Regions from separate parts of the Anoxybacillus eryuanensis genome, predicted to be linked through region 4. Evidence: predicted binding sites of a transcription regulator. Region 4 holds the regulator's gene; each other region holds the start of a gene.
What was found. Region 4 encodes Rex, which represses fermentation and respiration genes when NADH is low (regulators of the CRP and FNR family bind a similar motif). Its sites were predicted from a motif close to TTGTGAAATATTTCACAA; they were not measured.
Positions count from the first base shown of each region.

Region 1: the regulator Rex is predicted to act here: its motif matches at 2,937-2,954, upstream of HNQ84_RS03470 (TIGR04053 family radical SAM/SPASM domain-containing protein).
Region 2: the regulator Rex is predicted to act here: its motif matches at 2,049-2,066, upstream of HNQ84_RS05005 (L-lactate dehydrogenase).
Region 3: the regulator Rex is predicted to act here: its motif matches at 5,881-5,898, upstream of pflB (formate C-acetyltransferase).

Region 1 covers NZ_JBPODS010000002.1:191,442-199,463, reverse strand. Annotated here, with positions in the region: gene katG (catalase/peroxidase HPI) at 1-851, opposite strand, end outside; gene HNQ84_RS03485 (hypothetical protein) at 1,083-1,214, opposite strand; gene HNQ84_RS03480 (undecaprenyl-diphosphate phosphatase) at 1,424-2,245, shown strand; gene HNQ84_RS03475 (sugar O-acetyltransferase) at 2,273-2,833, opposite strand; gene HNQ84_RS03470 (TIGR04053 family radical SAM/SPASM domain-containing protein) at 2,972-4,114, shown strand; gene HNQ84_RS03465 (YczF family membrane protein) at 4,141-4,356, opposite strand; gene HNQ84_RS03460 (spore germination protein) at 4,485-6,077, shown strand; gene HNQ84_RS03455 (Ger(x)C family spore germination protein) at 6,073-7,269, shown strand; gene HNQ84_RS03450 (GerAB/ArcD/ProY family transporter) at 7,285-8,022, shown strand, end outside.
Region 2 covers NZ_JBPODS010000003.1:83,702-91,723, forward strand. Annotated here, with positions in the region: gene HNQ84_RS04995 (rhomboid family intramembrane serine protease) at 1-710, opposite strand, end outside; gene yqgO (protein YqgO) at 770-955, opposite strand; gene HNQ84_RS05005 (L-lactate dehydrogenase) at 1,032-1,982, opposite strand; gene HNQ84_RS05010 (5-formyltetrahydrofolate cyclo-ligase) at 2,140-2,712, opposite strand; gene rpmG (50S ribosomal protein L33) at 2,767-2,916, opposite strand; gene HNQ84_RS05020 (sugar phosphate nucleotidyltransferase) at 2,997-5,384, opposite strand; gene HNQ84_RS05025 (hypothetical protein) at 5,529-5,846, shown strand; gene HNQ84_RS05030 (endolytic transglycosylase MltG) at 5,843-6,259, shown strand; gene phoU (phosphate signaling complex protein PhoU) at 6,289-6,948, opposite strand; gene pstB (phosphate ABC transporter ATP-binding protein PstB) at 7,007-7,819, opposite strand; gene pstA (phosphate ABC transporter permease PstA) at 7,846-8,022, opposite strand, start outside.
Region 3 covers NZ_JBPODS010000006.1:13,414-21,435, reverse strand. Annotated here, with positions in the region: gene HNQ84_RS07925 (carbohydrate kinase family protein) at 1-821, opposite strand, end outside; gene HNQ84_RS07920 (helix-turn-helix domain-containing protein) at 925-2,148, shown strand; gene ald (alanine dehydrogenase) at 2,269-3,399, shown strand; gene HNQ84_RS07910 (amino acid ABC transporter ATP-binding protein) at 3,486-4,208, opposite strand; gene HNQ84_RS07905 (amino acid ABC transporter permease) at 4,205-4,858, opposite strand; gene HNQ84_RS07900 (basic amino acid ABC transporter substrate-binding protein) at 4,926-5,723, opposite strand; gene pflB (formate C-acetyltransferase) at 5,991-8,022, shown strand, end outside.
Region 4 covers NZ_JBPODS010000021.1:960-8,981, forward strand. Annotated here, with positions in the region: gene tsaB (tRNA (adenosine(37)-N6)-threonylcarbamoyltransferase complex dimerization subunit type 1 TsaB) at 1-555, shown strand, start outside; gene rimI (ribosomal protein S18-alanine N-acetyltransferase) at 556-999, shown strand; gene tsaD (tRNA (adenosine(37)-N6)-threonylcarbamoyltransferase complex transferase subunit TsaD) at 996-2,009, shown strand; gene HNQ84_RS13825 (ABC-F family ATP-binding cassette domain-containing protein) at 2,305-4,200, opposite strand; gene HNQ84_RS13830 (redox-sensing transcriptional repressor Rex) at 4,428-5,063, shown strand; gene HNQ84_RS13835 (YdiK family protein) at 5,073-5,246, opposite strand; gene HNQ84_RS13840 (CPBP family intramembrane glutamic endopeptidase) at 5,243-5,980, opposite strand; gene groES (co-chaperone GroES) at 6,206-6,490, shown strand; gene groL (chaperonin GroEL) at 6,561-8,022, shown strand, end outside.

The sequences.
Region 1 (8,022 bases), on a different contig from region 4:
CCTTGCGCTTCAATCGGAGCAGCTTCTGGATCTGGACCGACGTGTGACGCATCGCCAGCTCCGTGCGCTTTACCGAACGTATGACCACCTGCGATGAGCGCGACCGTTTCTTCGTCGTTCATGCCCATTCGTTTAAACGTCTCACGAATGTCACGTGCGGCTGCCAGCGGATCTGGATTGCCGTCAGGACCTTCTGGATTGACATAAATGAGTCCCATTTGCACAGCAGCAAGCGGATTTTCTAATTCGCGGTCGCCCGTATATCGTTCTGAGGCGAGCCATTCTTTCTCAGCACCCCAATAAATGTCTTCTTCTGGATGCCATACGTCCTCGCGACCAGCGCCAAAACCAATCGTTTTTCCTCCCATTGACTCAATGGCTACGTTGCCGGCTAATACGATTAAGTCCGCCCACGAAATTTTATTACCGTACTTCTGTTTAATCGGCCATAACAAGCGACGTGCTTTATCTAAGTTAGCGTTGTCTGGCCAACTGTTTAACGGGGCGAAACGTTGTGTACCGGTTGAAGCGCCACCTCGTCCGTCGCCAATGCGATATGTTCCTGCAGAATGCCAAGCCATGCGAATAAATAGCGGTCCGTAATGTCCGTAGTCGGCAGGCCACCAATCTTGGCTTGTCGTCATGAGCTTGCGCAAATCTTCTTTCAACGCCCAATAGTCAAGTGTTTGAAATTGTTCAGCATAGTCAAACGTTTCGTCATGAGGATTCGTTTTTCTGTCGTGCTGATGAAGAATGTTTAAGTTTAATTGATTTGGCCACCAGTCTTTGTTTGTTGTTTTTTTTGAAGTATGACTCGTCACACTTCCATGGAACGGGCATTTGTTTTCCATTCTTTTATTCCCCTTTCGTGCATATAAATCAATAAAGTCTATTTGCTTACTCAACGATAGTGATAATGATTAGTACATTAGAATTATACTAAATTAATATTTAATAGTAAAGTATAAAAAATATTTTTATTAAAAAATTATAAAAATCCCCCATTTCATTCTGTTCGCAGAATAAAATGGGGGATTTATACGTTTACATCTGTTTTTTCGTTCATCGTTTCACTCCAATCTTTAACTTTGGATCATATGTTGAACTTGTTCTGTTGTTAAGTTGCGAATAAATTCGATCAAATCGATCGCTTCGATACCGAACTCATGGCATTTTTCAACGTATCGTTGATAAGCTTTTGTGTACATATCCATAAACAAAAACCCCTTTCACACGTTTCTTTTGTTAATTACATTGTAATATAACAGATTTAAAAAATCAATAACTGTTATATAATTATTTTGACGAATGGTTTTGATATTTTGTATGTACGTGTAGTAGAAATCGAACGTTTGTAGTACAATGAAGTAGGTCATGAAAAGGAATTATACATATTTCACCAATCAAGAAAGGATGGACATGCATGCATATTATTGAATTAATGAAAGCGATCATTTTAGGGCTAGTCGAAGGGGTGACAGAGTTTGCGCCTGTTTCATCGACGGGGCATATGATTATTGTTGACGATATGTGGCTAAAGTCAAGCGAGTTTTTGGGGAAATATGGGGCGAATACGTTTAAAGTTGTCATTCAGCTCGGTTCCGTCTTAGCTGCCGTTGTTGTGTTTAAAGATAAGTTTTTTGAGTTGCTTTATTTGCGTAAACGTGACAGAAAAGCAGGATCGCATTTAACGCTCATGCACATTTTCATTGGACTTGTGCCTGCTGGGGTGTTAGGAGTTTTATTCGAAGACTATATTGATGAACATTTATTTTCCACAAAAACGGTGCTCATCGGACTTGTGCTTGGGGCGTTGTTAATGATCGCAGCAGATCGTTTCGGAAAACGAACGGTCGCACAAACGGTAGATGATATTACGTATAAGCAAGCGTTTATTGTCGGTCTTGTTCAATGTTTATCGCTTTGGCCTGGGTTTTCGCGTTCAGGATCAACCATTTCAGGTGGCGTACTTGTAGGCATGAGTCACCGTGCTGCTGCTGATTTTACATTTATTATGGCAGTGCCAATTATGGCAGGAGCAAGTGGCATTTCGTTATTGAAAAACTGGGAGTATATCACGATTGATGCTTTACCATTTTTTGTTATTGGTTTTATTAGTGCATTTATTTTCGCCTTGCTAGCTATTCGCTTTTTCTTGCGTTTAATTAACCGCGTTCGTCTCGTTCCGTTTGCGATTTATCGCATCGTGCTCGCAGCGGTTATTTATATCGTTTATTTTGCGTAAGTGAAAGGCTCCTTTCGTGGGAGCCTTTTATACGTTTAACTGTTTGATTATTTTTGCCGGGTTGCCCCCGACGACAACGTGATCAGGAACGTCTTTCGTGACAACAGCCCCAGAAGCGATGACAACGTTATTTCCGATTTTGACGCCTGGATTAATGATTGCCCCGCCACCAATCCATACATGATCGCCGATCGTCACGGACTTTCCGTATTCTAAACCGGATGCTCTTTCGATTGGATCGATCGGATGCGTTGCCGTATAAATATGAACGCCGGGACCAATAAGGCAATTGTCCCCGATACGAATCTCACATACATCTAAAAAGACGCAATTAAAATTGGCAAAAAAGTTTTCCCCGACGTGAATGTTATATCCGTAATCGCAATAGAAAGGGGGTTCAATGTATACGTTTTGACCTGTTGAACCAAACAGTTCTTTCAATAAAGAAACACGTCGTTCATGCTCCGTTTCTAATGTTTCATTCAATAGTCTTGTTAATTTACGGGCATGTTCACGTTCTTTCACTAACTCTGGATCGGTAGCCCGATACAATTGACCGCTTACCATCTTTTCTTTTTCTGATTTCATTTTTTTCAGCTCCTTTATTTTCCTTATTCCATTTTAGCATAGGGATGTTTAAAAAATCGTCAAAAACATGCGCGTGTATCACTAAAAAATAAGCCTATAATGAATGTGAAAAATAACACAAGAAGCTGGTGATGAAATATGCATAAACATGCGCATGAGGTAGATTATAATGAAAATCCATTTATCGTCATTTGGGAAGTGACGAGAGCGTGTCAGTTAAAATGTGTACATTGTCGTGCGGACGCCCAGCCTCTCCCTGATCCGCGTGAACTAACATATAAAGAAGGTCTTCGATTAATTGATGAGATATATGAAATGAACAATCCAATGCTCGTATTTACGGGCGGAGACTGTATGATGCGTGAAGATTTGCTTGATCTTGCTGAGTATGCGATGAAAAAAGGAATGCGTGTTTCGATTACACCGAGTGCAACGCCGAATGTGACGAAAGAAAAAATGAAAAAAGCAAAAGAGATTGGATTGTCGCGCTGGGCATTTAGCTTAGATGGGCCGACGGCTGACATTCATGATCGATTTCGCGGTACACCAGGATCATTTGATTTAACGATCGAAAACATTCGCTATTTAAACGAATTACATATGCCGTTGCAAGTGAATACGGTCATTTCGCGCTATAACTACAATCATTTAGAACAGATGGCGAAATTAGTTGGCGATTTAAACGCAGTGATGTGGTACATTTTTTTACTCGTTCCAACAGGTCGTGGGCAAATGAATGACTGCATTACTCCAGCTGAACATGAAGAAGTGTTTCGTTGGTTATATGAATTAAGTAAAACAGCACCATATGATATTAAAACGACAGCAGCGCAACATTATCGTCGTGTTGTCATTCAACAAAAAATGCGAGAAAAACAAATTGAAGCGGGGGATATTCGTTATGAGCATGCGATGACGACTGACCGTGCTTCAATCATTGACGGATTAAAACGAGCACCAAAAGGCGTGAATGATGGTAACGGCTTCGTTTTCGTTTCTCATACAGGAGATGTCATGCCAAGCGGTTTGCTTCCAATCGTATGCGGCAACGTACGTGAACAACCTTTAGCGCGCATTTATCGTGAATCGGAAGTGATGAAACAATTACGCCAACCAGATTTATATAAAGGAAAATGTGGCATTTGTGAATTTCGCTACGTTTGTGGCGGATCACGTGCTCGTGCATATGCAGTCACAGGCGATTATATGGAAAGTGAACCGTTTTGCGTATATGTTCCTTTAGGCATGAGAAAACAAAAAAACCGAACGGTGTTCGCTTAACGCGAGCGCTGTTCGGTTTTTTTGTTTTAACTTTTTTTTCGAAACAGATGGAGGGATGTATCAAGAATCCATAAGACGATCAGAAAAAACAAAACGCCTAGTTCGATGGGCTCCATCACTTTAAATGGATTAAAAATATCAATAAACGCTTGGTACATGCTCATCCCTAACAATACATTCATACTGATGGCTAGGCCACCTAACAACATAGGGATAAAAACAGAAATGACGACAAGTTTCATTTGTTCATCTCCATAAATATCTTTTTTGGACTAGCGTGCAACTTTTTGACGTGTTTTATTCCTTTTTGCATAACATATGTATTTATTGCTTATTCTAACCATAAGCGATAGTGAATGGAGAGAGGCGAATGTGGTTGCGGTTGAGAAATCAGAACAAAAAGCAAGTATATCAATACGATAAAGTAGCACAAGAGGGAATATATGGGACGATTGAGCGAGATTTACATGCAAATATAGAAAAGGTACGTAATATAACGGGGAATAGTGCAGATATTGTCATTCGCCGTTTTTGGCTTGGGAAGGAAGACAATCTTTCGTCAGCGCTCTGTTTTGTTAGTGGAATGGTTGATGAAAATATGGTTCAGCAATTGTTCATTGAAGCCAGTGTACAACTGTCTTTTCCTTCAATGTGTTGTGATCAATTAGACTATATTGAGAAAAAGATCGCTACAGCCAATACAACGAGACGTGTGAAACAATGGAATGACGTATTTTCCTTGCTCATGTCTGGGGAAAGCATTTTATTTATTCATGGTATGCAAGAGGCAATTAGTATAGCGGTAAAAGGTGGAGAGTACCGTGCTATTACAGAACCGAGCACACAATTATCTATCCGTGGACCACGCGAAGGGTTTACAGAATCACTAACAACAAATGTAGCCATGGTGCGACGACGTATTCAACATCCACATGTATGGGTAGAAGCCATTACAGTTGGTGAGGTGACACACACAAACGTACGTATGATGTACATGAAAGGAATTGCGGATGACAACATTGTCGAAGAAGTACGTAGCAGACTGCAACGCATCTGTATGGACGGTGTACTAGAATCCGGTTATATTGAACAATTCATTGAAGATGAAACGTTTACGACGTTTCCAACCATTTATCATACAGAACGTCCGGATAGCGTTGCAGCCAATTTATTAGAAGGACGTGTTGCTATTTTTGTAGAAGGGACGCCTTTTGTTCTTATTGCGCCAGCGGTGTTTATTCAATTTTTTCAAGCGGTTGAAGATTATTATGCACGTTTTGATATTGCAACAGCACTTCGTTTTTTACGCATACTCGTATTTTTCATCTCGCTTGTTGCACCGTCTCTGTATATTGCAGCGACGACGTTTCATCAAGAAATGATTCCGACTTCTCTCGTTATTGCGATTGCTGCACAACGTGAATCTGTTCCGTTCCCTGCGTTTGTAGAGGCCGTTATTATGGAAGTAACGTTTGAAATTTTACGCGAGGCTGGAGTGCGGTTGCCTCGAACTGTTGGGCAAGCTGTATCGATTGTTGGCGCACTAGTCATTGGACAAGCAGCGGTCGAAGCGGGATTTGTTTCTTCCGTCATGGTTATTGTTGTATCGATTACAGCAATCGCTAGTTTTGCTACACCATCATTTGCCATTGCAGTTTCCGCGCGTCTCATTCGTTTTCTGTTAATGGTGTTAGCTGCATTATTTGGTTTTTATGGTATTTTAATTGGATTAATTTGGATGACTATTCATTTATGTAGTCTTCGTTCGTTTGGTGTACCGTATATGACACCGCTCGCTCCGCTTATTCCAACGAATTTACGTGATACGTTCGTACGTTTTCCTTTATGGGCATTAACTGATCGACCACATGGGATTGCAGAAGAAACAAATATCGTTCGTCAAGGGGACGAACAACGTCCGAAGCCTAATCAGGAAATGAGGAGAGAAGGGGATGAAAATTAAACGATATCCTTTTCTTATTTTTATGTTGTTCATATGTACGCTACTTTTCGGATGTTGGAGTAAAAAGGAGTTAAGGGATTTAGCATTAATTATTGCAGTTGGTATAGATAAAAAGGATGGAAAGTATATATCGACGTTTCAAGTCGTCAATCCTGGGAACGTAGCAGGGGCGACGCAAAGAGGAGGGGGAAGTACGGGGCTTCCTGTAGCTTTATATACCTCAACAGGCGATACGTTAGTGGAGGCGAGTCGGAAAGCGTCGAAGCAAATATCCCGCATTCCATACTACGCTCATACGAATCTTGTTGTGGTTGGGGAAGAACTTGCGAAGGAAGGAATTCAGCAAATTTTTGATGTTGTTGAGCGTAATCCGCAATTTCGCCCAACAGCAAATATTGTGATTGCTCGTAAGCAAACAGCAAAGCAATTGTTATCTGTGCTCACGCCAGTCGATAAAATCCCAGCAAATCAAATGATTAAAACGTTAGAATTAACAGAAATGATGTGGGGAGAAAATGTTGGCACTCGTTTACGAGAAGTAATTGAAAGTTTTTCGCTTGCTGGAAAGGAAGTCATCATGAGCAGCTTTCATGTAGACGGAAATCGAAAGCATAGCGACGATCAAGAAAATGTTCGTACGATGGAGCCTACTGCATGTCTTCGAGCTAGTGAATTAGCCATTTTTAAAAGAGGAAAGCTTGTCGGATGGATTGGAAAAGAAGACGCGCGAGGAGTATTATGGATTCTCGATAAAATTAAACAGACAGCCGTCACAGTTGATTGGAAAGAAGAAAAAGAAGCATTGTCTTATAAAGTAGTGCGGGCAAAAACAAAAGTGACAGCACAATTAAGAAATGGGAAGCCTATCATATTTGTTACAGTTGCAACAGAAGGAGATATTGGTGAAACATTTGTTGCGATTGACTTTACCGATCCGAAACAAATCGTTGCACTCGAAAAAGTGATGCAACAAGAGATTAAATCAGAAATTGAAAAAGCGGTACATGTTGCTCAAAGGAAAAAAAGCGATATTTTCGGATTCGGAGAAGTTGTTCATCGTACATATCCAAAAGAATGGAAGAAGATGAAAAAAACATGGAATGATAAATATTTCCCGAAATTAGATGTTCAAGTAAAGGTGGAATCATTTATTCGAAGAACAGGATTGCGAACTCGTTCATATATTCAGTGAAAAGGCGGTGAGAAAGTGGAGCGAGCGCGTATAAGTGCGCGACAGCTATTTATGCTTGCCATTTTATTTGAACATGGTAGCGCGATGGTTATTCCACTTGGGGTGGATGCGAAACAAGATGTTTGGCTTGCCATTTTATGCGGTATGGTTTTCGGTGTCGGATTGTTGTTTGTCTACTATCGCCTTTTCACGTACTATCCGAATCTCCCTTTTACATCGTATAGTCAGCGCATTGTCGGTCCCTTCTTTGGAAAAGTACTTGCGCTCATATATGTGCTTTATTTTTTATATATTTCTGCTCGTGTATTGCGTGATTTTGGAGAGCTGTTATTAACGTTTGCATACCCTGAGACACCTTTGTTTATTTTAAATGCGGTCATGATGTTGACTGTGATGTATGCTGTATATAAAGGGATTGAAGTGATCGCACGAGCGAGTCAATTATTTTTCTTTTCCCTTTATTGGATACTTATGTTAGGTTTCGTGCTGACTATTATCGCAGGAGAGATAGATGTTCGTCGCTTACAACCAATATTAGAAGAGGGATGGCCGCGCATTTTTCATGTTGTATTTACGCAAACATTATATGTTCCGTTTGGAGAACTTGTTGTTTTTACAATGATTTTTCCTTATTTACAAAAGGAAGAAAAAGTGTGGAAGGCAGGGTTTCTTGCATTATTGTTAAGTGGCATAAATTTAGCAATGATTATGGGGATGAATGTAGCTGTATTAGGCGCAGATATTGTTTCACGT
Region 2 (8,022 bases), on a different contig from region 4:
CCAATATGCAAAACGATAGGAGTAAAAAAACGCCACCATTCCCCTTGCAAAATAAGCGGGTTAAATTTTGCACCGTATTGAATGAGCGTTAACGTATTTGTACTTCCACCGTTCCATTCTAAAATAAAAAACATTACCATTTGCAAAGCAATAAATACATATGTAAATCTTGCTTTTCCACGTTCAAATATGCGACGCTCATTTTCGTACATGCGCTCTGCAAACGATAAAACATGTTGTTTAAATACTTGTAACTCATTTTGCAACATCGGGGAATCATCAGGTACATATATTTTCAATGCGTGGTGAAACAACACACTTAGTTCATGTAATGTCTCATACATATTGTTTTTATGCATGATAAATGTTTGCATATGTACTCGTTCAGTCTTAAACGGACGATGAACGTACCATTCCCAATCGTCAACAGGAGGATCCATCATAACATATATGTTGATGACTTGTAATTGGCGGCGAAATTGGCTTTTTCGCCATTCATCAACGGCAATGAGCGCACGCTCCATATCATTTTTTAATGATACGCTCCAATCCATGTCTGCTCGAACGAGACGAATGAGTGGCGCTTTTCGTTCACGTGTAGATTGCAACCAAACTTCTTGTTCATCAGGCGACATATAGACGATAGTATAGTTTTCCTGCAAAAACTGAAATATCATTTGCCAATATACAAAATCGAAGCGAATGCTCAACCTTTCCTCTCCCTTCGCTATCATACCCTTCTTTTACCACACTCTTTTACAAAGTGCAACTATTTGTACTTTTGTAAAAATAATGTGGGCATCAGGCGATGGCGAATAAACGGAATGGACATCCCCCATTGTACAACTCGCTTTTGAATGGCTTCTCGTTTCAATATTTCATTCAATAACCGATAACGAAAGCGGTAGAGAACAAGTCCTACCATCAACGTAAAGATGAATGTTTTTCCATTCAATATGATCACCCTCCTCATTGTTACCGTTCCCTTTTCTCGTTGAATTTATAAAAAGGTTGCCTCATCATGAGACAACCTATTGCAACCCAACGCGTTTCATTACATCTTTTAACACATTGGCAGAGTGAGTAAATTTTTCTTTTTCTTCTTCATTCAATTGCAATTCGACGACTTCACGAATGCCGTTACGATTTACGATCGCTGGTACGCCAATGTACATATCGTTTTGACCATATTGTCCTTCTAAGTAAGCTGAGACAGTAAGGACGCTATTTTCGTTTTGTAAAATCGCCTTTGTTAGGCGAACAAGTCCCATCGCAATACCGTAGTACGTCGCACCTTTTCGTTCAATAATTTGATACGCTGCATCACGTACATTCACAAAAATGTTATCTAAATCTTCTTGCTTATATTGTGGCTTTTCTTTCATCATATCGGCAATTGGACGGCAACCGATAAATGCATGACTCCAAACAGGTAACTCTGTATCGCCATGTTCCCCAATAATATACGCATGTACGTTACGTGTATCGACGTCGAAATATTCACCTAATAAATATCGGAAGCGAGCTGTATCTAAAATCGTTCCTGAACCGATGACGCGCTCTTTCGGTAATCCCGAAAACTTCCATGTTGCATATGTTAAAATGTCAACTGGATTTGTTGCGACGAGAAAGATGCCATTAAATCCACTCGCCATGACTTGATCAATAATGTTTTTGAAAATTTTCGTATTTTTCTCCACTAAATCTAATCGTGTTTCCCCTGGCTTTTGATTTGCCCCTGCTGTTAACACAACAATGTCTGCATCTTTGCAGTCTTCATAATTGCCAAACCAAATTTTTGTTGGGGACGGTGCAAACGGCATGCCGTGGTTTAAGTCCATCGCATCCCCTTCTGATTTTTCTTTATTAATGTCAATAAGAACGAGCTCTTCTGTCACCCCTTGATTTAAAAGAGCAAACGCATAACTCGAGCCGACAAAACCTGTCCCAACTAAAACAACACGATTCACTTTATTTGACATATTTCTTCCACCTTTCGTTTATATTATTTTACAATATGTGCATTGTTTATCTGTTTCACACTTACATTGTACACTGTTTCACAAAGTTTATGAGGCATGAATTATTAACATTTTGTTAATTTTTTCTCCTGTATAATATGAAAACGCTTATGCTGTTTTATGATTCGCTTTCACAAACAATTATTCCTTTATTCGTAATCATCTTTTGAACAGGAATGTCATGTTGTTCAATCGGCAACGTAGAAACAATTTGACAATCATATGCAAGTGAAAGGGTGTCGTTCGGAAAATCGACTAAATAACGATCGTAATATCCTCCACCGTAGCCAAGACGATACCCTTGCCGAACGAAAGCAAGACCTGGAACGAATAGCAAATCGATTTCATGTTTTTGTACTTCTCTCGTTTCTTCTACAATCGGTTCATATAAATCAAAAAAAGTACGTTCTATTTGTTGAAAACAATCAATTTCTCGAAATGTCATTTGTTTCGTTGCTACCTCGCATTTCGGAATTGCAACCTTTTTTCCTTCTTTCCAAGCGCGTTCAATAATACGTATTGTGTCTACTTCTATTTGTCGTGAAATCGTAATGCCAATCATATGGGCCTTTTTCCAATAATGTTGCTGAAATAATATGTCGTGAATAATTCCCGCTTTTTGTGTACGTTCTTCTGTAGTCATATGTAAAATACGTTGTTTCATTTGCTGACGGAATCGTTTCTTATCCATTATCTTTCCCCCTCTTTCGCAAAAAAATAAGCAGCAGGAAAAAAATCCTACTGCTTACTTCGTTTCACGATGAACTGTTGCTTTTTTGTCTCGTGGGCAATACTTTTTCAATTCAAGGCGCTCTGGGTTATTGCGCTTATTTTTTGTTGAAATATAGTTGCGTTCGCCGCATTCTGTGCACGCTAACGTAATATTTACACGCATCGTTCTTTCCCTCCAAACAAAAGTATTGTAATCACACCTTTCCATGATATCATTTTTCTTAAACAATTTCCATATCAATTTTATACGTTTTGATATTGCCGAATTTTCTTTATATAGTATTTTGTATATTCTTTTGCTTTTTGAGCATTTTTTGCTTGAGAATAAATGGTCAACGTCGGTTCATCTACTTTGGGTAAGATGAGCGTCCATTCTCCATCTTCATGATACACTTTCATGCCATCTGTAAAATCTACATGCTTGTCATACGATTCTTCTAACAATTTACGCATAACAGCTGCCCGTTCATGCCATGGGCAATAAACATCACGGCATGATAAATGAATCGTTGGAATGGACGACACAATAGTGCGAAGCGAACAACGTTCAATAGACAACAAATGCAACAGCTGCACACATGCATACAGCCCATCAAAATAAAAATGAAACGGCTCATGATGATGTGCGAGCAAAAACTCTCTTCTCGTATCTTTTACATAAACAATATCGCCATATAGTCGTTCTGCTAACGTGTGTAACACAGACGGCGCCCAAGCAGGAACTGCTACTTTTTTCGTTTCACTACATAAAAGGGACACTAACACATGTAATGAGATCATTTCTTCTTTCGTCAATGCGATCCCTTGCCCATCAAAAATACGAAAACGTTCACCTGAATGATCAAAAACAATCGCAAACTGCGCTTGTTCATGCTTTATTTGCTCCCGAATATGTTCATCATCGCGATTTTCCGTCCAAATCACTTCAATAGCAAACAACTGAAGTGTATGATGAATGATGTCCCGAAATAGAAGAGGGCTAGCGACGACAACTTTCCATTGTTCCGATGCAGAAAAAGCAATCCATTGACGCAATGCGCGAATATACGTTTCATCGTTCTCCTTTTGCTTCATTGCTCCACCCATTTGAATCGCTGACATGTAATGTTCATGTTCCATTTGTTGTTCAATGGCTCGTTCCATCGTTCGATCAATAGGAAATCCGTATTCATCATGTATGTCAATAATAACCTCATCACCACGTTCGCCCATTGTTATAAATACTCCACCGTGATATCGTTTGTGGGGAATGATATAACGAAAAGCAGGCAAATATCCTCCATCGTATATATTCGTGTACATACCATACATATGCAAACATTGAGCAAACAACGTTCCAAGCGCTTTAGAAAACGGATGAGCGTCAAAGCCAATTAATATTCGATTCCCTTTTTCATGTAGACTGCTATACGCCAAAGCCAGTTGTGTGATAAATAGCGGATGGGCATCGACATGTGCACGCATGCTTATCCCGTTTTGACGGAACAATACGTTCGGGCGTTTCCCCCCCCATACGACCGAATCTTTCACTTTTGTTTTTTCTGCGATTGTTTTATTCGGCCAAATTTTAGCAGCATGCCGTACTTTCACTTTATTTTCTAGTCTGCACTTTGCTCCAATGACTGCATAATCAAATATTTCATTTTTTTTACCGATGTACACTTCATTTGCCACAACTGCTCCTCGTAATTCGCTATGCTCGTCAATATACACATCGGACCAAACAATTGATCGCTTTAACGATGCGTATTTACTAATGACTGAACGTGAACCAACTACCGTGTATGGTCCAATCGTTACATGCGCATCAATACGCACATCATCTCCAATAAGAAGCGGCCCTTCTAATTTTACTCCTTGTGCAATGTGAACTCGCTCACCGATCCATACACTAGGAGCTATCTCTTTATAATGAGAAGAAACGAAACGTTGCCGTAATAAATCGATATGTGTTTGATGATATTGTTCAATGACACCAACATCAGACCAATATCCATCCACTTCACATCCGTATATCGGGTGTTCGTGCTGAATGAGATATGGAAAAATATGTTGACTAAAATCGCAAGGCAGGTGTTCGGGAATATAATTAAAAATAGCTGGATGGCAAATGTAAATGCCTGTATTGACTAAATCGCTACACACTTCATTCCATTTTGGTTTTTCAACGAAATGAACGATTTTTCCGTGTCGATCTGTGACAATTCCACCGTATGAAAGAGGAGTAGTTTCGTGGTGCATAAGAACGGTAACTAATGCTTGTTTGGAGAAATGGAAATTGATCGCTTCCTGTAAATGAATTGTCGTCAACGTATCTGCGCTAATGACAACAAACGTATCGTCTAAAAAAGATTGAGCATGTTTTACACTTCCTGCTGTTCCAAGTGGCGTCGTCTCGTCAAAGTAATGAAGATGTACACCAAATCGACGTCCATCCCCAAAATATTCAATAATTTCATCGCTTAAATATTGAACGGTTACAGCAATATCCGTAATTCCATATTGTTTTAACCATTCAATACTATACTCCATTACAGGTTTATTCATAAGTGGTACGATGGGCTTTGGAACATGACAAGTTAACGGACGTAACCGTGTTCCTCTTCCCCCTGCCATAATGACCGCCTTCACAACGTATCCCCCCCAAGTGAAAGCACACTTTTTTCCATCATATCATGACAACTCTATGCGGACAATATACGAAAATTGTCGATTTTACATGAAAATGATGCATGATTGCTACATTCCTATGTATAATAAAGTGGGGTGACGAACATGATCGAATATACATTTATTGGGCTCGTTTCTTTTGCTATCATACTATTGTTGATTTCTTTTTTTCAAAAAGATCGTGTCAAAGAAGTAGAAGAACAAATCGAGCAGTTGACATTATCGACGATGCAGCAAATATACGAAGTAAAAAAGAGAGTCAAAGCGCTTGAAGAAGAATTGCTTGTCGGAATCGAGTCGTTTTCAAATGAAGAGCAAATATGGCACTTATATAAGCAAGGATGGGCAAAAGAGCAAATTGCTCGTAAGCTTAACATGTCGATAGATGAGGTAAACATCATGATCGCGAGGAATGATCGATGAAAAGAACAACACGTGCATTTGCGGCTGGGATGTTGTTTGCTACAACGATACTAGCTATCGTTCATTATACAAATGATGAACAACGACAAAACGATGCCATCAGACAAAAACAATATGAACAACTCATTGCTGAACGAAATGAATTAGCTGAAAAACTAGAAAAATTAAAAAATGAAATGAAAAAAGCAACTCCATCTCAAAAAGAAACGTACATTTATACGTTGACAATCGCTAAAGGTGAAGCAAGTCAAGATATTGCTAGACGTCTTGAACAAGCGCATATTATTGACAATGCTCAATCATTTTTAACGTACCTTGAAACACATCACTTAACGCGCGCATTGCGCCCCGGGACGTACGTTGTGACAAGCGACATGTCATATGAACAAATCGCACGAAACATAACAAAATGAGGATGTCCAACGCCGGACATCCTTTTGCTTCAATCGTTTAAATCATAATGTTTTCCTTTCACTAAATAAAACACGTTTTCGGCAATGTTTGTCGCATGGTCTGCAATGCGCTCGATGTAACGTGCTGTGAACGACAGTTGCGTAATTTGCGACATCGCATCTGGATGTGCTTTAGTACGCTCTAGCAACTCCCGAATCGTTTCACCGTACAAGCGATCGACTTCATCATCCATATCGGCTACCTTTTTAGCCGTAACAACATCTTCTTCGTAATATGCTTTTAGCGTTAACGAAAGCATATTCACTGCCATTTCATGCATTTTTTCTAACTTATTTAATGGCATAACAAACGGCTGTTCCCCGATTCGAATTGCTGATTTTGCGATATTAACAGCAAAGTCCGCCATCCGCTCAACGTCCGTTGCGATTTTAATGGCGACAATGATTCGACGTAAATCGATCGCAACCGGTTGTTGTTTCGCAATTAGTAAAATCGCAAAATCATTAATTTCTTCATCAAGCAAATCAATTTTCGTATCGTTCTCAAGCACTTGTAGAGCTAAATCGTTATTTTTTGTTTTTAATGCTTCAAATGACTGAGTTAATGCAATTTCAGCCAAACTCCCAATCTGTAATAATTGATCGCGCAACGTTTGTAAGTCGTAATCAAATTTTTCACGTACAGACATATTCACTCCCCCTTTTTATCATTTTGAAAAAATCGTGCGAGCGTACCCGCACGATTTTTTATCCGAATCGACCTGTAATGTAGTCTTCTGTTCGTTTATCGTCTGGATTTGAGAATAGTTTATCTGTGTCGCTATACTCGATGACCTCACCGTTTAAGAAAAATGCTGTTTTATCAGAAATACGCGCCGCTTGTTGCATATTATGTGTAACGATAATAATACTGTAGTTTTTCTTTAACTCTTGCACAAGCTCTTCTACTTTTAATGTTGAAATAGGGTCAAGGGCGGATGTCGGTTCGTCCATTAAAATAACATCTGGCTCAATCGCTAAACAGCGTGCAATACATAAACGTTGTTGTTGTCCACCAGACAATCCATATGCATTCGTGTGCAAACGGTCTTTCACCTCATCCCAAATTGCAGCACCACGTAAGCTTCTTTCGACGATCTCGTCTAAAATTTTCTTATCGCGAATACCATGAATACGCGGACCGTATGCAACGTTATCGTAAATTGATTTCGGGAACGGATTCGGCTTTTGGAATACCATACCAACTTGTGTACGCAATTCTTCAACACGGTACGATTTATCAAAAATATTGCGACCACGATACGTAATTTCACCAGATGTACGCACGCTTGGAACAAGCTCAATCATTCGGTTTAACGTTTTAATATACGTTGACTTTCCGCAACCTGACGGACCGATAATAGCTGTAACCTCATTTTCGTAAATATCTAAGTCAATATTTTTTAACGCGTGATGTTCCCCGTACCATAAATTTAAGTTTTTCGTCCGATACACTACATTTTTTTCGCTTCGTTCTTCAACTTGTTTATTTTTACGTTCTTTCACAACAGTTAATTCCATTAATAAGTTCCCCTTTCAACGCGCAATTAATAACGTTTTTGAAACTTGTTGCGAATAAAAATGGCAATCGAGTTCATAAAGATTAGCATAACGAGCAATACGACGATTCCTGCTGCCGCTACGTTTTGGAAGTCCGCTTGTGGACGTGACGTCCAGTTGTAAATTTGCATCGGCATTACAGTAAATGTGTCCAAAATGCCGCG
Region 3 (8,022 bases), on a different contig from region 4:
TCCATTGTGCCTTCTCTTTCATGCAAGCAATACAACATACCGGAAACAAAAGCGTCACCTGCTCCTGTCGTATCAACTGCCTCTATTTTGAGAGCTGGGGTAAATACCGATCCTTCTTTCGTAAACGCATAACTACCGTTTTCCCCTAGCGTGACGACAATGAGCGGAATGTTGTAGGAAGAAAGGGCATCTACACCTTTTTGTATATCTTTCTCCCCTGTAATAAACGTCAATTCCTCTTCAGAAATTTTAAGTACATCCGCTTCTGGTAACATTGATACAATCATTTGACGAGCTTGTTGTTCGCTTTCCCATAAACCGAGACGCAAATTCGGATCATATGAAACAATCATCCCGTTTTCTTTAGCTAGCATGACAGCCCGCTTTGTTGCGCTGCGTGCTGGTTCGCTAATCAATGAGATCGAACCAAAATGGAGAATGCGATGTGTACGAAATAGCGACTCATCTATTTCTTCTTCGCGTAAAAAGCGATCGGCACTTGGATTAATGTAAAAGTCAAAGCTTCGTTCCCCATTTTCCGCTAGCGTTACAAAAACGACACCTGTACGAACATCATCACTAAATTGAAGCCAAGTCGTATTTACACCGTATTCATCAAGCGTTTCTTTTAAAAAGACACCGAGTACATCTCGGCCCACTTTCCCTAGAAACGTCGATGGTGCACCCAACCGCGCGACACCAACCGCGACATTCGCTGGGGCTCCTCCTGGGCTTTTTTGATACGCAAGATTTGTTGCGTCAAGTGGAATAAAATCAATTAACGCTTCACCAAGACTAATAACTCCTTGCTTCATCGTCATCCCTCCCATTCCATCGTAATACGTTCCATCATACAAATGCAACGCACAACAATAAAACGTGCTACAATAATCGTAAAACAACATAAGAAACGGAGTGGATATGATGAATCCTTTTGCCACTCATTTTGAAAGTTTAGAGGAATTTGCAGATCGTGTGAGCGAGTTGTTGCAATGTCCAATTACGATTGAAGATGCAAACCATCGCTTAATTGCTTATAGTGGACATGAGCATTACACCGATCCAGCTCGTACAGCGACCATTATCCACCGACGCGTGCCAGAACGCGTCATTAATAGTTTATGGCGCGAAGGGGTGATCCCAAGGCTCCTGCAAAGCGAGGAACCTGTTCGTGTCGCGGAAATTTCAGAAGTAGGGCTCGGCAATCGTATCGCCATTTCGATTTGGAGAAATAAAGAGGTGCTCGGGTTTATTTGGGCAATTGAAATGAACGAACCATGGACGGAGCAACAGTTTGACTTGTTAAAACAAGCAGCGAAAGCAGCAAAAAATTTGTTATTGCAACTACAAATTCGCAAACATAAAAAAGAAGAGCGGATTCAAGAATTTTTTTGGAAACTATTGACTGGTCATTTTCCATCTCCTCACGAAGTAATTGAACAATGTCATCAATTAAACGTACATGTGTATCCGTTTTTTTCTGTTGGTATTTTTCAATTTCAACAACATATTCAAACACAAGTAGAAAGACAAATTGATTATTTACTAAAAACGACACAGCAACTCGCCGTCCCACTTTATACGATTGATCACCAACGACTAATTGTGCTCGTTGCTCCAAGTTCAGACGTCTATGGAGAAGCACACATTGAACGATTTTTTCGTTCATTTATGACACAAATGAGAGAGCGATTTCGCGTGGACATTATGATGGGGGCATTCGGAAATGTGTACGAGTGCTATACAAAAATTGCAAAAAGCTACGAGGAAGCGCAAACGGTGTTAAAAATGAAACGTGCCTTCCCTCATCAACTTGCGAATATTCAAGGTTATCAGCATCTCGGCATGTATCAATTTTTTGATTTACTTTTTGAAAAAAAACGACATGGGGATTTCCACAACGTAGCACTCGAAAAGCTGAAACAATATGATGCACAGCACCATACCAACTTAGTCGAAACGATTGAAACATATCTCGACTTTGACAGCAACGTGAACGAAACAGCAAAAGCGCTGAACATTCATCCGAACACACTCGCTTATCGTCTCAAACGAATAAGTGAAATCGGGAATATCGATTTAAGCAACATGGGCGAAAAAGTAAAACTATATATCGATATGAAATTAGACAAATATCGGACAACATAGCTTTTGTGGAAATCCACAAAAGCTCGTTTTTTCTTTCTCTTTTCTAAACAAACAACAAATGATAAAAAACATTTATACTGTAGATAATACAAAAAGACAACATGAAAGGGGAAACAGCACATGATTATTGGTGTTCCAAAGGAAATTAAAAATAACGAAAATCGCGTAGCTATTACACCTGCTGGCGTCATGTCATTTGTCAGCAATGGACATACTGTATTAATTGAGAAAGATGCAGGAATTGGAAGCGGTTTCACAAATGAGGCTTACGTTCAGGCAGGAGCGCAAATCGTTGAACGTGCTGCAGACGTCTGGGCGCAAGCGGATATGGTCATGAAAGTCAAAGAACCTCTACCAAGTGAATACGAATATTTCCGTCCAGGATTAGTATTATTCACATACTTACATCTTGCTGCGGAACCAGAGTTAGCGCGCGCCCTCAAAGAAAAAGGCGTAATCGCGATCGCTTATGAAACGGTACAAGTTGGTCGTACGTTGCCACTTTTAACACCGATGAGCGAAGTGGCAGGACGTATGGCAGCGCAAATTGGTGCACAATTCCTCGAAAAAACAAAAGGCGGAAAAGGCATCCTTCTTTCAGGTGTTCCTGGCGTTAGCCGTGGAAAAGTGACAATCATTGGCGGCGGTGTCGTCGGAACAAACGCTGCAAAAGTGGCAATCGGCTTAGGCGCAAACGTGACAATTATCGACTTAAGCGCGGAACGTTTGCGTGAACTTGACGATATTTTCGGAAGCCAAATTAATACATTGATGTCTAACCCTATGAACATCGCACAAGCGGTGGCGGAGTCTGACCTTGTCATTGGCGCCGTATTAATCCCTGGAGCAAAAGCACCAAAGCTTGTGACAGAAGAAATGGTAAAAGCGATGCAGCCAGGTTCGGTCATCGTTGACGTAGCAATCGACCAGGGGGGCATTGTCGAAACGAGCGACCATGTGACGACACACGACAACCCAACATACGTGAAACACGGTGTCGTTCACTACGCAGTTGCAAACATGCCAGGGGCGGTTCCACGCACATCTACACTTGCGCTCACAAACGTTACGATGCCATACGCATTACAAATTGCGAACAAAGGTGTACACAAAGCTGTCGCAGACAACTCGGCGTTACGCCTTGGTGTGAACGTGGCAAACGGAGAAATCACGTACGAAGCTGTCGCACGCGACCTCGGTTACGACTACGTTCCAGTTGAAGTGGCTTTAGACAAACAGTTGTTAGCATAAATAGGGCGATCGGAGCTAGACAGCTCTCTGAACTCGAATTTTTATACAACAAAAGAAAGGTGTCCTGGCAAACGGGACACCTTTTTCTATAACACTTTCGATAAAAATGACTTTGTTCGCTCATGTTGTGGCGCATCAAAAATTTGTTGTGGTGTTCCTTCCTCTACGATCACTCCACCGTCCATAAAGAGAACGCGGTCCCCGACTTCACGGGCAAACCCCATCTCGTGCGTCACAACGACCATCGTCATTCCTTCTTTAGCTAGTTGCTTCATTACCGCAAGCACTTCCCCGACCATTTCAGGATCGAGCGCAGACGTCGGTTCATCAAATAGCATCACTTTCGGTTCCATCGCAAGCGCACGAGCGATTGCTACACGCTGTGCCTGTCCGCCTGATAAAGAATCCGGATATACGTGCGCCTTATCTTGTAAACCTACTTTCGCAAGCAGTTGTAACGCTTTTTCGGTCGCTTTCTCTTTCGACCATTTGCGCACTTTCATCGGAGCAAGTGTAATATTATCAAGCACCGTCATATGCGGAAATAAATTAAATCGTTGAAACACCATTCCTACTTCTTCCCGCACTTTATTTAAGTCTGTTTTCGGATCTTTTAAATGAAATCCGTCAACAACAATATCCCCTTCATCAAAATCTTCAAGCATGTTTAAACAACGTAAAAACGTCGACTTTCCCGATCCAGACGGACCGATGACAACAACCACTTCTTTTTCATGAATGTGCACATCAATTCCTTTTAACACTTGGAGCGATCCGTATGATTTTTTTAAATTTGTAACCCGAATCATGCATCATACCTTCTTTCTAACCGATGTAGCAACTTGCTTAATGAGAGGGTAAGCACTAAGTAAATAAGCGCAACGGTTAAGTACGGTTCCCATACGCGATAATATTGCCCTTGCATCGCTCGTCCCCAGTACATCAGTTCAGGCGCCGCAATGATTGCCGCAAGCGATGAATCTTTAATAAGGACGATAAATTCGTTACCAAGTGGCGGGATCATGCGCTTGATCGCTTGTGGTAAAATGATGTAACGCATCGCTTGTACATGCGTCATTCCAAGCGAACGTGCCGCTTCCATTTGCCCACGATCAATCGATTGAATACCAGCGCGGAAAATCTCAGCAATATACGCGGCCGCATTTAAAGATAACGAAATCGCTCCCGATACGAGCGGGTTCGGTTGGGCGGTAAACATCGGCATGATGCCAAAATGAATAAGTAAAATTTGTACAAATAATGGCGTTCCACGGAAAAAATGAACGTACCAATCAAACGGCAAACGGACGAGGCGGTTTTGAACCATTTTTCCTAGCCCAATCGCCAAACCAAGAATCGTCCCGAAAAAAATACCGACTAACGATAAACCGACTGTCCATAGTACTCCTTTGAAGAAAAACGGTGCATATTCCAAAATAATATTGAAACGAAAATCCATCATCTATCACCTTTCTTCTTGTAAAAATTGCGTAACTGCTTGCAGTTACGCAATTTTTACTTCGACGTTATTGCTGTTGTTGTAATGATTCAATATTCGGTTCTGTCCCAAACCATTTTTTATAAATTTCTGTATACGTTCCGTTTTCAATTACCTTTTTCAACGCTTCGTCTACTTTTTGCTTTAACTCGCTTCCTTTCGGGAACATGAAGCCGTAAAATTCAGATTCAAAATGTTCAGGATCCTCAAATGCTACAATCTTGGCATCTGGATTATTTTTTACATATTCGTTCGCAACAGCATTATCTGTTACAACGGCTTCCACACCGCCGTTTAACAAGTCCATAATCGCAACGACTGTATTCTCAAACTTTTTAATATTTTGATTCTCTTTTCCTAAAATTTTTTCAACGGCTTCTTGTCCCGTTGTACCATTTTGAACACCGACAACTTTTCCTTGTAAATCTTTCGCGCTTTTAATCGAACTTCCTTCTTTCACGAGAATCATATGTGTCGATTCAAAATACGGAATCGAAAAGTCATACGTTTGTTTTCGGTCGTCGTTAATTGTAATACCTGAAACGGCCATATCCGCTGTTTTTCCTTGAATAGCCGCAAACAATGGATCCCAGCCGATGTTTTTTAATTCATATGCTAATCCTGCTTCCTTCATGACTGCTTTTAATAAATCGACATCAAAGCCGACAATTTCACCTTTATCCATGTACTCAAATGGAGCAAACGCCGCGTCTGTCACAACTGTAATTTTCTTTTCTGTTGTTGCTGTTTTTTCTGTTGAACTGCCACACCCTACAAGCGCAAACATAAGTATAAAAATAAGTGTTGCCATCATTCCTTTTTTCATCAACTTTATCCCCCTTACTATTTGTTGTAAAATAATAAATATTTGTGTATAAACATGTTATGCTCTCTATGTTTCACATATTATCAGCTTTATTGTTTTTATGCAACAAATTTTATAAAAATAATTTTTGGAAAAATCTTTATTTTAGAAAATATTTTTGATCAATGTTTCACAAATTCGTCAATCCTTCTTTCTCCTCGTCATGTAAAAAAGTAGTATTCTTTATATAGGGGGTACTTTTATTCTGATGATTGGGAGGAGATTATTATGACGCTACTTACTGTGAATGAAACGTTGACGGACGCATGGAGAACGTTCAAAGGTGATAAATGGAAAAGGGAAATTGACGTTCGTGATTTTATTTTAAATAACGTAACCGTTTACACAGGGGATGAATCATTTTTACAAGGTCCGACAGAAGCGACGAAAAAACTGTGGGAACAAGTGATGGAGCTTTCAAAGTTAGAACGCGAAAAAGGCGGCGTTCTCAACATGGATACGGAAATCGTATCGACGATTACGTCGCATGGACCTGGTTATTTAAATAAAGAACTTGAAAAAGTCGTCGGTTTTCAAACAGATGAGCCGTTTAAACGAGCACTTATGCCATTTGGTGGGATTCGCATGGCTGAGCAAGCATGCGAAGCTTATGGATATCAAGTAAGCGATGAAGTAAAGAAAATTTTTACGCAATATCGCAAAACACATAACCAAGGCGTATTTGACGTATATACAGACGAAATGAAAGCCGCACGCAAAGCAGGAATCATTACAGGACTTCCTGACGCCTATGGACGCGGTCGCATTATCGGTGACTACCGTCGCGTAGCGTTATATGGTGTAGATCGCCTCATTGAAGAGAAGAAAAAAGATTTACGCAACACAGGTGCGCGCACAATGAGCGAAGACATCATTCGTCTCCGCGAAGAATTAGCTGAACAAATTCGCGCCCTGCAAGAACTAAAAGAAATGGCAGCAAGCTACGGCTACGATATTTCCAAACCAGCGCGCAACGCACATGAAGCTTTTCAATGGTTGTATTTCGCCTATCTTGCTGCGATTAAAGAACAAAACGGTGCGGCAATGAGCTTAGGTCGCGTCTCCACATTTTTAGATATTTATATTGAACGCGACTTGCAAGAAGGAACATTAACTGAACGCGAAGCGCAAGAGCTTGTTGACCATTTCGTCATGAAATTGCGCCTCGTAAAATTCGCAAGAACACCAGAATATAATGAGTTATTTAGCGGTGACCCAACGTGGGTAACAGAGTCGATCGGCGGTGTCGCTATTGATGGCCGTCCACTTGTGACAAAAAACTCATTCCGTTTCTTGCATACGCTTGACAACTTAGGTCCAGCGCCAGAACCAAACTTAACGGTTCTTTGGTCGACAAAATTACCAGAAGCATTTAAAAAATATTGTGCAAAAATGTCGATTCAAACAAGCTCCATTCAATATGAAAATGACGATTTAATGCGTCCTGAGTTTGGTGACGACTACGGCATCGCATGCTGCGTATCCGCCATGCGCATAGGTAAACAAATGCAGTTTTTCGGTGCGCGCGCAAACCTTGCGAAAGCATTATTGTACGCAATTAACGGCGGGGTTGACGAAAAGCTAAAAGTGCAAATCGGGCCAGAATTTGCGCCAATCACATCTGAATACTTAGATTATGAAGAAGTGATGCGCAAATTCGATAACGTCATGGAATGGCTAGCAGAGTTGTATATTAATACATTAAACGTCATCCATTACATGCACGATAAATATTGTTATGAACGAATCGAAATGGCGCTTCACGATACGCACATTTTGCGCACGATGGCAACGGGAATTGCTGGTCTTTCTGTCGTTGCTGACTCACTTAGCGCAATGAAATATGCAAAAGTAAAAACCATTCGCGACGAAAATGGCTTAGCTGTCGACTTTGAAATTGAAGGCGACTTCCCGAAATACGGCAACAACGATGATCGCGTCGATGCGATTGCGGTCGATATTGTTGAGCGCTTTATGACAAAATTGCGCAAACATAAAACGTATCGCGATTCGAAGCATACAACATCGATTTTAACGATCACATCAAATGTCGTATATGGCAAAAAGACAGGAAATACGCCTGATGGTCGTCGCGCTGGCGAGCCGTTCGCACCTGGTGCTAACCCATTGCATGGTCGCGATACGAAAGGAGCGCTTGCGTCATTAAGCTCTGTCGCTAAATTACCGTATGAATATGCATTAGACGGCATTTCGAACACGTTCTCGATCGTACCAAAAGCGCTCGGTAAGGATGACGCGA
Region 4 (8,022 bases):
GAGGTAAGCCCTCAAGATCTTGCCCGTATTGTTGTTGCGAAAGGACCTGGATCATACACAGGTGTTCGCATTGGTGTGACGATTGCCAAAACGCTTGCTTGGACGCTAAACATTCCGCTTGTCGGTATATCGAGTTTAGAAGTGATGGCAGCAAATGCGAAGTATTTTGATGGGCTTATTGTTCCATTAATGGACGCTCGGCGTGGACAAATTTATACAGGTCTTTATAAAGCTGAAGGGGGCAACATTCAATCCATTGTAGCTGATCAAGTTATTTTGGCGACAGATTGGGCAAATGAATTAAAATCGTACAATGAACCAATTTTATTAGTTGGAAATGATAGTGTGCTACACGAAGCAGTGTTTGTTGAAGCGCTAGGTCGTTCTGTCCAATTAGCCTCAGCGACCCTTCACAATCCGCGCCCAAGCGAACTTGCATGGTTAGGAATGAATCGTCAACCAGAAGATGTTCATACATTTGTCCCAAACTATATTCGTTTAGCAGAGGCCGAAGTGAATTGGCTCGCTCGTCAACAAGAAAGGGCGGAAGGTTAAGTGGATGTTTTTTTTCGTTTTATGACGCTTCAAGATCTTGATCGTATTATAGAAATTGAGCAACGTTCATTTACACTTCCGTGGAGCCGTTCTTCCTTTTATCAAGAATTGACAAACAATCCGTATGCTCGTTACATTGTGATGGAGTATGATGGACAAATTATCGGTTATTGTGGTATGTGGCTGGTCATGGATGAGGCACATATTACAAATATTGCGGTATTGCCGGAGTTTCGAGGCAAAAAGTTAGGAGAAGCACTGATGAAACAGGCGATGGAGTTGGCAAGAAAAGAAGGAGCGCAAACAATGACTTTAGAAGTGAGAGTATCGAATATCGTTGCACAATCATTGTATCGGAAACTTGGTTTTTTAAATGGGGGCATTCGTAAACGGTACTACTCGGATAATCAAGAAGATGCATTAGTCATGTGGGTGAAATTATGAATAAAAAGGATATATTTGTACTTGGAATTGAAACAAGTTGCGATGAAACGGCTGCAGCCATTGTGAAAAACGGACGCGAAATTGTAGCTAACGTTGTCGCTTCACAAATGGAAAGTCACCAACGATTTGGAGGAGTCGTTCCTGAAATTGCCTCACGTCATCATGTTGAACAAATGACGCTCGTGTTAGAAGAAACGATGAAACAGGCAAATATGGATATGAGCCAAATGGATGCTATTGCGGTGACAGAAGGTCCTGGGTTAGTAGGTGCTCTATTAATTGGCGTAAATGCGGCAAAAGCATTAGCTTTTGCACACAGCATTCCTCTTGTTAATGTGCATCATATCGCAGGGCATATTTATGCGAATCAGCTTGTGCAAGAAATGAAATTTCCACTTTTAGCCCTTGTTGTATCAGGAGGTCATACGGAACTCGTTTACATGAAGGAGCATGGTGTATTTGAAGTGATTGGCGAGACGCGCGATGATGCGGCAGGGGAAGCGTATGACAAAGTTGCCCGAGCGTTACAACTACCTTATCCAGGGGGACCTCACATTGATCGCTTAGCGAAACAGGGAAAACCAACTATTGATTTACCGCGCGCATGGCTTGAAGAAGGTTCATATGATTTTAGTTTTAGCGGATTAAAATCAGCGGTTATTAATGCGTTGCACAATGCAAAACAGCGTGGAGAGACGATTCGTCCTGAAGATATGGCGGCAAGTTTTCAGGCAAGTGTTGTTGAGGTGTTAGTTGAAAAAACAATTCAAGCAGCCACGCATTACGACGTGAAACAAATATTGCTAGCTGGCGGTGTGGCAGCAAATGAAGGACTGCGTACGCAATTACAAAAACAAATGAAGCAGCTGCCTGAAGTCGAGTTAGTTATCCCGCCGTTGTCGCTTTGCACAGATAATGCGGCGATGATTGCGGCAGCGGGAACGGTACTATTTCAACAAGGAAAGCGAGCGACAATGGCGTTAAATGCCAGCCCAAGTTTACTGTTATAGCAAGAGGGTGCCCTAAAAGTAACCGGGCACCCTTTCTTATAATCGTATAAATTTCCTTGAAGAAAAACCGAACCTTTTTTGTGGATTATTTTATCCACATATATGTGAATAATGTGGAAAACGTTGATTATATGTTATTTTATCATAACGAGTTAACCACAATGATATATGTGGATTTTTTGATTTTCTTGTGGATAATGTGGAAAAGTAGGTGAATAACTTATATTTAGGTGTTTTTTCTGTGGATATATTTGTGTAAAAAATGAGCTAGTCCACAAATGGGGCTAGCTCATTATTATTGTTGTAAAAGTTCCCATTGCTCAAATAGTTCGTCGAATTTTTTCTTTAGTTCTTCGATCTTTGCTTGAGTATCCCGAGCTTTTTCATAGTCATTGTAACAGGAAGGATCATATAATTGTTGTTCATATGCAGCAATTTGTTGCTCCAGTTGCTCCATTTCCAGCTCTAGTTGTTCTAGTTTTCGTTTTCGCTGTCGTTCAAGCTTTTTTCGCTCTTTTTCTTCTTCGTATGAACGCTTTGGTGAAGATCGTTCTTCTGTTATCGTCTTTTCATTGAGTTGTCCAAGTTCAAGCAACTCTGCTTTTTTTGCCACATAATAATCGTAGTCTCCCAAATATTCCACAAGTCCATCTGTGGATAACTCATATATTTTGGTTGCGATCCTGTTAATAAAATAACGGTCATGAGAGACGAATATAATGGTCCCAGGATATTCAATGAGTGCTTGTTCTAGCACTTCTTTGCTATCTAAATCCAAATGGTTTGTGGGTTCATCTAAAACTAATACGTTCGCTTTTTTCATCATTAGCTTAGCGAGAGCGAGCCGCGCTTTTTCTCCACCGCTTAACGTCTGAACAGGCTTCAATACGTCGTCACCAGAAAATAAAAAGTTTCCGAGAATGGTCCGAATTTCTTTCTCTGTTTTTAATCGATCTTCATCCCACAGCTCGTCGATAACGCGTTTATTAGACGTTAACTCGGCTTGTTCTTGATCATAATAACCGATTTGTACGTTTGTTCCGTAACGCAGCTCCCCTTGTTTTATAGGAAGTCGTTTGACGATCGTTTTTAGAAGAGTCGATTTTCCAATGCCGTTCGGTCCAATCAGTGCAATACTATCCCCGCGAGTGATGCGAAATGAAAGATTTTTTGCGATGATGTGATCGTAACCGATCGCTAAATTGTTGGCTGTTAGCACATCATTTCCGCTTGGCCGTTCGATTTCGAAACGAAATGATGCCGATTTCTCATCACCAAGCGGCTTTTCGATGATGTTCATTTTTTCTAGTTGCTTTCTACGGCTTTGTGCCCGCTTTGTTGTTGAGGCGCGAGCGATATTTCGTTGAATAAAATCTTTTAATTTTGTGATTTCCTCTTGTTGTTTTTCGTACAATTTCAGTTGTTGTTCAAATTGCTCCGCCCGTTGATGTAAGTAGCTTGTATAGTTGCCGACATATTTTTTTATTTTTGTGCGCGACAATTCGTACACTTGTGTGACGATTTGATCAAGAAAATAGCGGTCGTGCGAGACGATGAGAATGGCTCCTGTATAGTTTTTTAAATACTGTTCAAGCCATTGTAATGTTTCCATATCTAAATGGTTCGTTGGTTCGTCTAAAATAAGTAAATTTGGCTTAGTCAGAAGTAGTTTTCCTAGCGCTAGTCTCGTCCGCTGTCCGCCGCTTAATGTTGATACTTTTGTTGTATAATCGTACTGGGAAAAGCGAAGGCCATGAAGAACAGAACGAATATCTGCTTCATATTGATAACCGCCTTTTTCCTTAAATTCCGTTTGTAAACGATCATATTGCTCTAATAGTCTTTCGTAGTCAGCATTATGCAAGCTCATTTGTTGTTCTAGTTCACGCAATTGCTTTTCCATTTGTTGAAGCGGGGCAAAAACATCGAGCATTTCGTCCCAAATAGAGCGATGAGCTTGCAAACCTGTATATTGATCTAAATAGCCGATTGTCACATGTTTCGGCTTTATAATTTCACCTGTATCGTATGACAATTGGCCAGCAATGATTTTTAATAATGTTGATTTTCCTGCGCCGTTTCTCCCAACTAGAGCAATGCGATCTTTTTCTTGTATTTCAAGTTTTATGTCTGATAAAACTTGTTCAGCTCCATATGATTTGGATAGTTGGTTTATTTGTAAAATGATCATCATTTCTCACCTCAATCTTCTTTTGATAGTGTAACGCACTTTCTTCATGTTCGGCAATACTAGTGTGTGAATAACAAATTTGACAAAAATAATAATAAAGGGTACAAAGGAAAGACAGAATGAAAAAAATAGTGTATAGTTTAAAAGTGGAGAGAACTTTTTCGATGTATAGGAGAGAAAAATGAAAGCGCTAACTATTTGTGAAAGGAAATGTGGGGGATTGACTCGTGAACAATGAACAACCAAAAATTCCGCAGGCGACCGCAAAGCGACTACCGTTGTATTATCGTTTTTTGAAAAACTTGCATGCATCAGGAAAGCAGCGTGTATCTTCAGCGGAGTTAAGTGAAGCTGTAAAAGTCGATTCAGCAACGATTCGCCGTGATTTTTCATACTTTGGTGCGCTTGGAAAAAAAGGATACGGATATAATGTGAATTATTTGCTGTCGTTTTTCCGTAAAACGTTAGATCAAGATGAAACGACAGAAGTCGCGTTATTTGGAGTCGGTAATTTAGGGACGGCATTTTTGAACTACAATTTTAGCAAAAACAATAATACGAAAATTGTGATGGCGTTCGATGTAGATCCAGATAAAGTCGGAACAGAAGTCGGAGGAGTTCCAGTTTATCATTTAAATGAATTGGAAGAAAAACTCGGTGGAATTACGGTAGCGATTTTAACTGTTCCTGCTCAGGTTGCTCAGCCGATTACTGACCGACTTGTTCAAAAAGGCATTAAAGGAATTTTAAACTTTACGCCTGCTCGTCTGCATGTGCCAGAGCACATTCGTGTTCATCATATTGATTTAGCGGTCGAATTGCAATCACTCGTTTACTTTTTAAAACATTACGGAAATGAGTAAACCTCCCGTTTATGAGCGGGAGGTTTTTTTCAATAAAGAGCGAATCGCTGTTCCAAAATCAAATGTTGCAATTAGGATGAATAACATCGTCGTTACATCCCAAATACCATCATCGGCACTATCCACAGCAAAATAAGTAAATAAAATTCCCATTAGAAAATAAAACAACGGTTCGGATTTCATGAAAACAGCCTCCAAATCACGAATTGCATTTGTTCTGCTTCGCGCATCATTTTTTCAATTTCTTCAGCGAATAATGTTTGAATGGCGACGACAAAGGTGTTCATGAGCACATGGGCCACAATGGGTACGAGAATACGTTTTGTTTTGACATATAAGAACGCAAATACAAATCCCATTGTTGCATAAAGAAGCAAATGCTCGAATTCTAAATGAACAACAGCAAATAAAAGTGAACTGACAAGGGCTGATAAAAGAAAGTTATATTTTTCATACAACGTCCCAAAAATAATTTTTCGAAAGATGATTTCTTCTAAGATTGGTCCAACGATCGAAGTGACAAGCATAAGTGCTGGTGTGAGCTTTACCATTTCGACGATGCGTCGTGTGTTTTCGGATCCCATTTCGACACCAAAGAGGTGTACTTCGATGTTTGCTGCAATGCCTTGAGCGAAAAGAGCGAGCAAAAACCCCCCAATTGCCCAAAAGATCGACGTTCCAATTGATGCTTGATGGCGATCGTACGAATACTTCATATCTTCTTTCATGAAATAAAGAACGAAAAAAAGAGCAATCGAAAAACTAATAACAGCCCAGTAACCAGAGGCGATCGAAAAAGCTACTTCTTTATTTGATGCGTTAATAAATCCGCTATGTGCGAGCAAAGGAACGCCAACTAAACTGGATAGTTGCATAGCAATGTATGTAATGATGACAAACCAATATTGCTTTTTCACATGTTCAACCCCTTTTTGCAAAATGAGTACTTTTTCATTTTACCATATTTTTTGTATGAATTTCGAAAGGAAAGACATAATGAAAAAGGGAAACATTTAGTGAAAAATTTTTAACTTCCTACTTGCAAAATTGAAAAAAGTTCATTAATATAATAAGTGTGTTAGCACTCAATAATAACGAGTGCTAATAACGGTACGAAAATCTAATTAAGGAGGTCGTTTGCCGTGTTGAAGCCACTAGGTGATCGCATTGTCATTGAATTAATCCAAACTGAAGAGAAAACAGCGAGCGGAATTGTTTTACCAGACACAGCGAAAGAAAAACCACAAGAAGGAAAAGTTGTTGCGGTTGGTTCAGGCCGTGTTCTTGACAATGGTGAGCGTGTAGCTCCAGAAGTGAGCGTTGGTGACCGCATCATCTTCTCAAAATATGCGGGTACAGAAGTGAAATATGATGGAAAAGAGTACTTAATCTTACGTGAAAGCGACATTTTAGCTGTGATTGGTTAATCGTTCGCCTGATAACATATAAAGCATACAAAAATACTTAACAAAAATGATTATCAAGGGGGTAAGATGTATGGCAAAAGAAATTAAATTCAGCGAAGAAGCTCGTCGTGCGATGTTACGCGGTGTAGATAAATTAGCTGACGCAGTAAAAGTCACATTAGGTCCAAAAGGTCGTAACGTTGTATTAGAGAAAAAGTTCGGTTCTCCATTAATTACAAATGACGGTGTAACGATTGCAAAAGAAATTGAATTAGAAGATCCGTTTGAAAATATGGGTGCGAAGCTTGTTGCGGAAGTAGCAAGCAAAACAAACGATGTTGCTGGTGACGGTACAACAACAGCGACTGTATTAGCACAAGCGATGATTCGTGAAGGTTTGAAAAACGTAACAGCTGGTGCAAACCCAATGGGCATTCGCAAAGGTATTGAAAAAGCTGTTGCTGTTGCGGTAGAAGAATTAAAAGCGATCTCTAAACCAATCGAAGGTAAAGATTCTATCGCTCAAGTTGCAGCAATTTCTGCGGCTGACGAAGAAGTTGGTCAATTAATCGCAGAAGCAATGGAGCGTGTTGGTAAAGATGGTGTCATTACATTAGAAGAGTCTAAAGGCTTCACAACAGAATTAGATGTTGTGGAAGGTATGCAATTTGACCGTGGTTATGTATCTCCATACATGATTACAGACTCTGATAAAATGGAAGCTGTATTAGACAATCCATACATCTTAATTACAGATAAAAAAGTTTCAAGCATTCAAGAACTTCTTCCTGTGTTAGAGCAAGTTGTTCAACAAGGTAAGCCGTTATTAATCATTGCTGAAGATGTAGAAGGCGAAGCGCTTGCAACATTAGTTGTGAACAAACTCCGTGGTACATTCACAGCTGTTGCAGTTAAAGCGCCTGGCTTCGGTGATCGTCGTAAAGCAATGCTTCAAGATATCGCGATTTTAACAGGCGGTGAAGTGATCACAGAAGAGTTAGGTCGCGAATTGAAATCAACAACAATTGCTTCACTTGGTCGTGCGGCGAAAGTTGTTGTAACGAAAGAACATACAACAATTGTTGGCGGCGCTGGTCGCGCAGAAGACATTCAAGCACGCATCAATCAAATCCGTGCTCAATTAGAAGAAACTACTTCTGAGTTTGATCGTGAAAAATTACAAGAACGTTTAGCAAAATTAGCTGGCGGTGTTGCGGTAATCAAAGTTGGTGCTGCAACAGAAACAGAGTTGAAAGAGCGCAAATTACGCATTGAAGACGCATTGAATGCAACACGTGCGGCAGTTGAAGAAGGTATCGTTGCCGGCGGTGGTACTGCGTTAGTGAACGTGTACAATAAAGTTGCAGCAATTGAAGCGGAAGGCGACGAAGCAACTGGTGTGAAAATCGTTCTTCGTGCAATCGAGGAGCCAGTTCGTCAAATCGCACAAAACGCTGGCTTAGAGGGCTCTGTCATCGTGGAGCGTTTAAAAACAGAAAAGCCTGGCATTGGTTTCAACGCAGCAACTGGAGAATGGGTTGACATGATCGAAG